DNA from 3 places in the Rhizobium sp. ZW T2_16 genome. Region 1 is predicted to be linked to each of the others. Evidence: predicted binding sites of a transcription regulator. Region 1 holds the regulator's gene; each other region holds the start of a gene.

Region 1 (3,255 bases):
AGCCATGATCGGCAACGAACGCATGTCGGAGACGAGCGTGTTGTAACCGAAGGAGGCGCCGCGTTCGCACAGCATCACGTTAGGATTACCGCTCTCGGTAAATTTCGCCTGGACGTTCTTCATGTCCCAGGGGGCCAGGAACTGGCCTTTCTTGACGTTGATCGCCCGGCCGGTCTTGGCGGCTGCGACCAGAAGATCGGTCTGACGCGACAGAAAGGCCGGGATCTGCAGGATGTCGACGGTTGGCGCAACAAGCCCGCACTGCTCTTCCGTATGGATGTCGCTCAGGACCGGGAAGCCGAATTCCTTCTTCAGGTCGGCAAAAATCTCCATCGCATTTTCAAGTCCGATGCCGCGCTTGCCGGAGATCGACGTACGGTTGGCCTTGTCAAAGGAGGACTTGTAGACCAGCCCGATGCCGAGCTTGCCGCAGAGCTCGCTCATCGTGCCGGCGATCATGAAGGCATGATCACGGCTTTCCATCTGGCAAGGCCCCGCGATCAGCGAAAGCCGGCCTGCATTGGAGAATACGACCTTTTTGTCGCCTTCGCCGACCGAAACTTCTGAATTGGGGGAGACTGCCATTCTACTATTCCTCGAAGCCGAACAAAACGCCTTGGCCGGGCGACGGCGACACGAGAACGCGACCATCCCGGCGAATGAATGCGACGTCATTAGCAGCAAGGATGATCTCTGTCACGGCCAGATCAAGACTGCGAAAGATCACGGCCTCCCCTACCAACCCGGCTGCCACCCCTTCGATAGGAAGACCGAAGTCATGCGCAATTTGCTCGCGCCTGAGAACGCGCACGGCTCCCGTTTCAGCCTGGAACACCAGTCCACCTTCAACTTCGATACCCGGCGCTCGCAGCACATTGTCAAAAAAGGCAACCGAAGCATGCGGATCATCACTTGCCAAAATGACTTCCTTCAAACCGGCAACCGAATTGGCATGGATACGCAATTCAGCCATATCCTGAGGGAAAGATACCAGCCGCTGGCAGGAGAAAGTAAAGAAATCAGCCGCACCATCCATCGCGGCAAAAGCAAGCTGGAAACGAGCTTCGACCTCGTCACCGTCCGGAGACTTTACAGCTCTGCCGAATTCGAGGGGCTCACCGCCGGAAATTCCGGCCGCGACATAATGCCGATGATCGTTCGACGCGTCTTCACTGGAGACCACGATGGCCGACAAGCCTTCACGTCCGCGGCGACCGCGATAAGCCAGATCGCGCTCGACAAAGACATTGCCTTTCTTGGCATGAGCCCCCGCCTTGCGCCTGTCCGCAACAGCCAGTGGCTCCAGATAGGTACCGTCTTCAAAAAAAACACAGGCATTGGCCGTACCGAAGGGATGCACGCCGTCAGGCGCGACAGTGAAACCCAAAGACGACAGCCGCTCGCGTGCCTTGCCGAGATTTCCAACAGGCAAAACGAGATGATCGATATTCCTAGCAGTCACACATGTCCCCCAGACTTCTGATCCGCTAGGCGTAGATTGGGCAGACCGCCGGGGAGCGCAAGTAGATTCCGACTGAGAACGTCATTCGGCATCCAAGAAACTGATTATATTGTCACGAAAATTTAAGGACTTGCGGAACACATATGGAACATATAGTGTTCGTTCTGCATTTGTTTCAAATCTGAAGGTGCGCCTCACATGCTGACTCGCAAGCAACAGGAACTGCTTTTGTTCATTCACGAACGGATGAAGGAGTCGGGCGTACCTCCGTCTTTCGATGAAATGAAGGACGCTCTCGACCTTGCGTCGAAGTCGGGCATCCATCGGCTCATCACGGCACTTGAAGAGCGCGGTTTCATTCGCCGTCTCCCCAACAGAGCGCGCGCACTCGAGGTCATCAAGCTTCCCGAAGCCTATGTTCCCACGCTGCAGCCGAAACGCGGTTTTTCACCGAGCGTGATCGAGGGAAGCCTTGGCAAGAAGCCGGCGACGCCTGCTGCCCCGCCTGTCTCCGCCAATGACAGCGCGTCTGCAAGCGTGCCGGTCATGGGCCGCATCGCCGCCGGCGTACCGATCTCGGCAATTCAGAATAATACCCACGACATTTCCGTCCCCGTAGAGATGTTGGGATCCGGCGAGCATTATGCGCTTGAAGTCAAGGGCGACTCGATGATCGAGGCCGGAATTCTGGATGGCGACACCGTCATCATTCGCAACGGCAACACCGCCAATCCGGGCGATATCGTCGTTGCACTCGTGGATGATGAAGAGGCCACACTCAAGCGCTTCCGCCGCAAGGGTGGCTCGATTGCGCTGGAAGCGGCAAACCCGGCTTACGAGACACGAATTTTTCCACCGGATCGGGTCAAGGTCCAGGGCAGGCTCGTCGGCCTCATTCGCCGTTATCACTGACACCGGAATTGTTGCCAACATCAGTTGGCGCTTCTGATCGATAATCCGTTCCTGCTTGATCTGAGACAGCAAACTGCGCCTCAAGACGGCCACTCGATTTTGGTTTGGAAATCCATTCCGGCAGATACGGGTCATAGAGATTGCGTCGCCAGTCGTATTGGCGATGAATGGTCCATGGGCGAACCGTGCCAGCCATTGCTGTCGTGACACTCCATTTTCCGGCTGCCGCCGCCCCGGAAAGATCGATTTCAATTGACCCTGTCTTGCGCAGGCTGGCGCCGCTCAGCATCGGGGTACCAGACCGACAGGAATGGAAACGCGCACGCGGCGCGATAACAAGGCCGGCAACGTCGCAAGCCGCTCCGGCATAACGGCCATCATCAACAACAACGACCAAAACACCTTCCGGTGACATGAATGCGCACCAGGCCTTGAGCTGACATGAGAATCTGACACTCCCTGCCTCCTTCATCAGTCGCTGCGCTTCGATCAGAACGTGTTCCGGAAGTCTTTCACTGGAAGAACCCGGCATATTTTTTAGAATTTCACTTTCCAACATCTCCGGCATAGCCAGCACTGGAAGCTGTCGCGCATACATCCACTGCCCATAGACGAACTCGGAGGGACGTTTCCTGTTGGCGGCAGCACGTTCTGCATCTCGATAAGCAACGAGGTTCCCATCTTCAGCGATGAGAAGACTTGATTGGGCGTGTTGCACCCCCACCCAGAACAGGGCCGCAGCGGTAAACAGGAAAGGTAAGCCCGAATAGCGAAGCCGTGTCCTGAGGAGCGTCAGTAGCAGAAAACCGCAGACCCCAAGCGGCAAAAACCAGGGGTGCTGTTCTCCGACGACAATGTCCCCGCCCCATCCCGCTACATGC
Region 2 (3,255 bases), on a different contig from region 1:
GAGCTCCTGCAGTTTGCGCACGACATTGGCAATTCTACGGTTGCTGTGAGCGAGGTTCCATTCCTTGCCTGACTTGCCCTTGAAGCGGAACTTCAGGCTCCCACCCTCGACCTTTACGTGGCGACTGCGCAACGTCGTCTGTCCATACGACTTGTTCGCTTCGGCATAAGCGGCGTTACCGACGCGGATGTAAAGGTTGTCGAGCATCCATACGACTGTAGCCAGCACTTCCTCCATTGTTAGGCCGCGGGATCGCAGATCGATTTCCACCCGCTCGCGAAGATCCGGTAGTCGATCGGCAAAGTCGACAAGCCGCTCGAACTTGGCTCTTCCACGCTCCGCATGCCAATCGGAGTGGTAGCGATACTGGCGCCGGCCGCGTGCATCCATCCGTATCGCCTGGAGATGAGAAAACGGATTGGTCGAAATAATGACATCGGTATAGGCCGGCGGAATTGCCAGGGCGTTCAGTCGCGAGATCTCGGCAGCCTCCGTGATGCGTCTTCCATCTGGACGATAGTATAGGAACCCTTTAGCGCCCAATTTGCGCGTGATCCCGGTCTCAAGTCCGGGAACATAGACCAAGCCAGACGACAGCTTGGCTTCTGCGGCGATCGTGTCGATTTCTGTGATGACCTGGTTCATCTCGCCATCACTCACAGCGCAATAAGCTGTTCCTTCGCATCAGGCTCATGGCTGCGATCACCGGCATCGCAAAGCCTGAGTCTTTGCCTTCTTCTAGCCAAACCATCCATACTCCTGCGACTGACTGCTATCGCTTCTGGTTCGAACCGAGCATCGTCAGCGCATTTTCCATTGCGGCTCCGGAGGCTGTGTTATCGAAGACGCACCAGCTGTCCGATGCCACCAGTTTAGTGAATGACCTGATCTCATCCTCGCTGTAGCTCGAATAGTAGATCTTCGGCCTGCCGTGCAGACGCACATATCGTGGCGGATCAGCAAAAGCCTCTGCTGGCCATACCCGCGACGGATCGGCAAGAACCCGATCGATGGCATAGTTCTTCAGCAGGTCCCGCGCCTCTGCCGACGCCCAGCTCTTGTGCCGCGCCTCGATGACGACTGGTCCGTCGTCGATGTCCCGTATAGCCTTAAACGCGGTATCGAGTACGGCGGCATCGAACGCTAGTGATGGGGGTAGCTGGCAAAGCAGCGGGCCTCGTTTATCTACGAGCGGCGCAATATCAGAGCAGAAAGTGGCGAACGGCTGGGCTATATCCTTCATCGCTCTGGTGTGAGTTATCTCCTTGGGTACTTTTACCGAGAACCGAAAGCTGTCCGGTACCGACTCCACCCACCGGGCGAACGTTGACGTCTTGTGTCTACGGTAAAAAGTCGAGTTGATTTCGACGCCGTCGAAGACCGATGCGTATCGCGTCAGGCCACTTCCCTCCTTTGCAAACTGGTCGGCCGCCTTTATCGGAATGGACCAGGCGGCAGTGGCAATAGTTGGCAATTGCAGGTCCTCCAGCTTGCTAGCCCCTGAGCGAAACGAAAGGATCGATCGCCGAGTTCCATAGACCGATTGAGCGAGGTTCGGAACAAGCAGGCAACTAAGAACATTAGGAGAACAACTTCAGGAGATTTTCATGAGTGACAACCCAAAGACCCATACTTCGTCCAACACACAGAAAGACCCCGATGATTGGGTCAGCGGCGATGAGCCGATGACCGGAGCGCAACGCTCCTACCTCAAAACGTTGTCTGAGCAGGCGCACCAGCCTGATGTTTACGCTGAAGACCTAACCAAGGCGGACGCTTCGAAGCGCATCGATGAACTCAAGCAGGCACTCGATTTTGAGTGACGCCTAAGGTCGATATACCCAGCGACACTGAGCACCCCTCGACATAACTTTGAGAAACATGTGTTTCATCGAAAGCGATATGGTCGCGAAGTCAATGACATCACGAACAGGGTTTCAGTTATTGCAGTTACAGGCCATTCGAGTTATATAGGCGGCCAAGGAGATTTTCATGGCTAGCCAAGTCGTCCATTTCGCCGGATTGTCGGATCGTGATCGCAACGGAGTTTCGCCTTTGCCGAAGCTCGCTGCGGGCGACAGACTGGAACTTCACGTGCGTCACGAAGGCCGCGAAGGACAGACACTAACAATTCCGCCAACCGCCGCCGCGGCGGTTGAGACGCTTCTGGCGCATTTGCTTCGTGGCGAACGCGTCGCTGTGCTGGCCGAAGACCAGGAATTAAGCCCGACCGAGGCATCGGCTGTTCTCGGTATTTCGCGTCCACTTGTTGTTTTACGCATGGACCGGGGCGATCTGCCGTTTCGCTATGTCGGTAAACACCGCCGCGCCTTGCTCAAGGATGTGCTCGCGCTAAAATCCAGGTTGGATGTTCGGCAGGCTGCGATAGATTTGCTTGCCGAAGATACCGAGGATCTCGTTCAGACCCATGGCCTCTAAACCGCCCGTCGCGGTTTATGATGCCTGCGTCCTCTATCCATTCCACCTTCGCAACGTCCTCGTTCAGTGTGCTTTCGACGGCCTCGTCGAAGCGCGCTGGAGCGATGATCCATGACTAGTGGATCCGAAATCTTGCCGCCAACACGCCGTCCTTGTCTATCGAGCGCCTGATAGCTACGCGGGACAGGATGAAGGCCGTGCTGCCGGAAGCGGACGTGACAACCTACCGTCCTTTGGTAAATGACCTTAAGTTACCCGACCCCGGCGACCGGCATGTTCTTGCGGCCGCCATCGCCGGGAGAGCTCCCGTTATCGTCACCTGGAACCTCAAGGATTTTCCACCACAAGATCTTCAGCCTTACGGCGTGACCAGCCAGTCACCGGATGACTTCTTGTCCGATCTTCATGTCGCATTTTCTGAAGCACTGATCGCCAGCGTCAAAAATGCGCGGCACAATCTTCGCAAAACGGTGCCATCGGTCGATGCGTTTGTGGAAGCTCTCGAGCTAAACGGATTAAAGCGATTTTCGGCCATCCTACGGCGCAACAGCAGCAAGCTGAAGTAGTCGGGCCAGGCCGGTACATCGGCGACTGAACATCTTCCTCGCAGTAGCAAGCTTAATCCTCCTCGCTCGCTACTTCCCTCGATAGCAGCTCCTCTTGAAAAGCATGCCGACTGAGCAATCCGGCATCTTCGAGTGCTTCAATGTCCGGCAGATCGCGCAGCGTCTCCATTTCGAACGCCGACAAGAAATGCTGTGTGGTTACGTAGGTGTAAGGCGCACCCGGCGTCGGGCTGCGCGGCCCGGAGCCAAT
Region 3 (3,255 bases), on a different contig from region 1:
CGACAGTATCGTGACCTTTACCGCTGATGCAGACGATGCGACGGCGGGTGCGCCCGCCGGAGACAGGCTGGGTTTTACGCTTTCCAAAAAGGATGCATTTTCGATTTCCGGCCGGTTCGGCGAAGGGCTTTCGCCTGATCCGGATGCGGCCCAGCAGAACCTCGTGCTCAAGGCTCGCGATATCCTGCGCATTGCGCTTGACGCAAAAGGCATTGCCGCGCCGCCGGTTGCCATCCATCTGCAAAAGAACCTGCCGATCGCCTCTGGCATCGGCGGCGGATCGGCCGATGCGGCAGCAACCCTACGCGGTCTTTTACGCCTGTGGGATGCACAGATCAGCGAGCCGGAACTTTCGGCGCTTGCGCTTTCACTCGGCGCCGATGTGCCCATGTGCCTGAAAAGCCGGCCGCTTGCCGCAAGAGGCATAGGTGAGGACATCACCATGCTCGACACCATGCCGTCTTTCGCCATCGTGCTTGGCAATCCGCTTCGCGGCGTCTCGACACCGGATATTTTTCGGCGGCTGACAACCAAGAACAATCCCGCCATTCCAGCCCTTACCGGAGACTGGCAAGCCGATCTCAGCGCCTTGCGCAACGATCTGGAGCCGCCGGCGCGCTCGCTTGTCAGCGAGATCGGCGAGCTTTCCGAACTGATTGCGGCGGAAGGCGCGTGGCTTGCCCGCATGTCCGGTTCCGGTGCGACATATTTCGGACTGTTTGAAACGTCAGCCAAAGCGGTAAACGCTGCGAACGATCTTCAGAGCAAGCGGCCAGACTGGTATTTCACAGCCGCACGGACCATCGGAGCGAAATAATGATCGGGATAGACGAAATGCGCAGCTTCATTCCGCTCGGCATCGCGGTTCTGACCGTCTCCGATACGCGCACACTCGAAGACGACAAGTCGGGCCAGACGCTTGTCGACCGCATCGAGGCGGCGGGGCATCTGCTGAAAGCCCGCGCCATCGTGACCGACGACCGCGAAAAGATCGCCGGACAGGTGACGGCCTGGACGCTCGACCCGGAGATCGATGTCGTCATCACCACCGGAGGCACCGGCTTTACCGGCCGCGACGTGACGCCGGAAGCGCTGGAACCGCTGTTCGAAAAGCGGATGGACGGATTTTCGGCGCTTTTTCACCGCATTTCCTATGACAAGATCGGCACATCGACGATCCAGTCGCGCGCGACGGGCGGCGTGCTCAATGCCACCTACATCTTCGTCATTCCCGGCTCGCCCGGCGCCTGCAAGGATGCCTGGGACGGGATATTGAAGGCGCAGCTCGACTATCGTCACATGCCCTGCAATTTCGTCGAAATCCTGCCGCGGCTGGACGAACATCTGAAGCGCACGAAAGGCTGAAATTATCGGCTGCGGACAACCCACGCCGGAATGAGCTGACTCATCAGCTTCGTCGCCTTGTGGCCCTTTGCCAGCGCTTCCAGGCTCATGCCTGATTTGGCGACCGCAATCGCGCTCTTCTTCGGTAGGATCAGCCCGTATTCCAGCGGAGGGACCGAACGACCGATACGCTGGAAGAATGGCCGGCGGTAGTTGCGCGACGGCGAAAAGCGCGCCGGCTGCTTGTGGATCGCCAGATGCTCGATGACTTCCTCGATCCAGCCGCTTTGCGGACGCGCGCCTGCCTCTATGAAAAGCAGCCATTCGCCACGCGCACTGCGCAGGACATCCTTGATGTCCCAGTGACTGTGAAACCGGCAGCCGGCAGCATCCGCCACACGGGACGAACCATCATGCGACGCGTGATCGAGCACGATCACGTCACTTACAAGTCCTTCCACAGCGGCAGTAACGAGGATCGAAAGCGTCTGCGCAAGCTCGGCTTCCTGGTCCCTGCATTCCATTAAAACAGTCAGCATTTCTGACCCTTAACCCATAGCTTGGGCAAAAGCCAGCAACGAACAAAGTTTGTTCTTGCAATGTTCTCATTTTGGCGATAGGAATTTAGTCATCGAGAACGGGAAGTGATCCCGTCAGGAGCCTTCAATGACCGAGCTGTCCCAACTGCGGCAGGGTGCGTTTGCGCCCGCCCATACGGCTGACATTGCCGATGCACTGGTCCAATCATCCGGGCTCAGGATCGAGATCGATCGGCGGCGCGGCAGAGGCGCCGGCCTGAACCCGAGCGGACGCTTCGAGGAGGAACGCCGCGAGGTGTTCGACGACGGTTGGCAGACACTCGAGGAGCTCGAGCCGTTCCGCACGGAAGTGCAGATCGAGAAGCCGAAAACGGCGATCACCCGCAACGACAGCCCCGATATCGGTTTCGACCGGTCGATCAATCCCTATCGCGGCTGCGAGCATGGTTGCATCTATTGTTTTGCAAGGCCGAGCCACAGTTTCATGGGCCTTTCACCGGGGCTCGATTTCGAGGCTAAACTATTTGCCAAGCCGGACGTGCCGCGGCTTCTGGAACGGGAGCTGAGCAGGCCGGATTACAAGGTGCGGGCAATTGCGATCGGCACCAATACCGATCCCTATCAGCCGATCGAGCGGGAATGGCGGATCATGCGCCAGATCCTCGAAGTGCTGCAGAAGGCCAATCATCCGGTGGTGATCGTGACGAAGTCGGCGCTGGTCATGCGCGATATCGACATCCTTTCCGACATGGCCTCGAAAGGCCTGGCCAAAGTCGGGATTTCGGTGACGACACTGGATCGCAAGCTCGCCCGAACGATGGAACCCCGTGCTTCGACACCGGCCAAGCGGCTGGAAGCGATCAAGGCGCTGTCGGATGCCGGCATACCGACTGCGATCATGGCTTCGCCGATCATTCCGGCGCTGAACGACCACGAGATAGAACGAATTCTGGATGCAGGCCATGCTGCGGGGGCGACGGAAGCAAGTTATGTGCTTTTGCGCCTGCCGCTGGAAGTCAGCCCGCTGTTTCGCGACTGGTTGCTGCGCAATTATCCGGATCGCTACCGGCATGTGATGTCGCTGATCCGCTCGATGCGGGGCGGCAAGGATTACGATGCCGAGTTCGGAAAGCGGATGAAGGGTGCCGGTCCCTATGCATGGCAGATCGGCCGCCGTTTCGAAATGGCGACCAAGCGGCTTGGGCTCGGCCGGCGCGGCATGCATCTGCGCGACGACCTGTTCATCCGCCCCAATGGCGGCGGGATCCAGCTGTCGCTTCTCTAGGATAAGGAACCATAGCGCGAAAGAACACGCAGGAAGGGAAACGTCCAAGAATGCCCGCGCATTCTAAGCCAGATTTTTCTTCAGTCC

Evidence for each region. The regulator LexA, encoded in region 1, represses DNA repair genes until DNA is damaged. The targets are predictions, from matches to a motif close to TGTTCNNNNTGTGTTCNG.
Region 2: the regulator LexA is predicted to act here: its motif matches at 1,574-1,591, upstream of ACI3K0_RS27290 (DUF3072 domain-containing protein).
Region 3: the regulator LexA is predicted to act here: its motif matches at 1,934-1,951, upstream of ACI3K0_RS06075 (PA0069 family radical SAM protein).

The regions. Positions count from the first base shown of each region.
Region 1 covers NZ_JBJDRG010000001.1:239,023-242,277, forward strand. The annotation lists gene kdsA (3-deoxy-8-phosphooctulonate synthase) at 1-585, opposite strand, end outside; gene ACI3K0_RS01155 (VOC family protein) at 590-1,462, opposite strand; gene lexA (transcriptional repressor LexA) at 1,661-2,374, shown strand; gene ACI3K0_RS01165 (ComEC/Rec2 family competence protein) at 2,355-3,255, opposite strand, start outside.
Region 2 covers NZ_JBJDRG010000024.1:12,891-16,145, reverse strand. The annotation lists gene ACI3K0_RS27300 (DNA topoisomerase IB) at 1-645, opposite strand, end outside; gene ACI3K0_RS27295 (DUF72 domain-containing protein) at 773-1,474, opposite strand; gene ACI3K0_RS27290 (DUF3072 domain-containing protein) at 1,608-1,823, shown strand; gene ACI3K0_RS27285 (DNA-binding protein) at 1,993-2,439, shown strand; gene ACI3K0_RS27280 (hypothetical protein) at 2,628-3,005, shown strand; gene ACI3K0_RS27275 (FecR domain-containing protein) at 3,058-3,255, opposite strand, start outside.
Region 3 covers NZ_JBJDRG010000002.1:120,949-124,203, reverse strand. The annotation lists gene ACI3K0_RS06090 (4-(cytidine 5'-diphospho)-2-C-methyl-D-erythritol kinase) at 1-817, shown strand, start outside; gene moaB (molybdenum cofactor biosynthesis protein B) at 817-1,365, shown strand; gene ACI3K0_RS06080 (glycosyl transferase) at 1,368-1,883, opposite strand; gene ACI3K0_RS06075 (PA0069 family radical SAM protein) at 2,011-3,168, shown strand.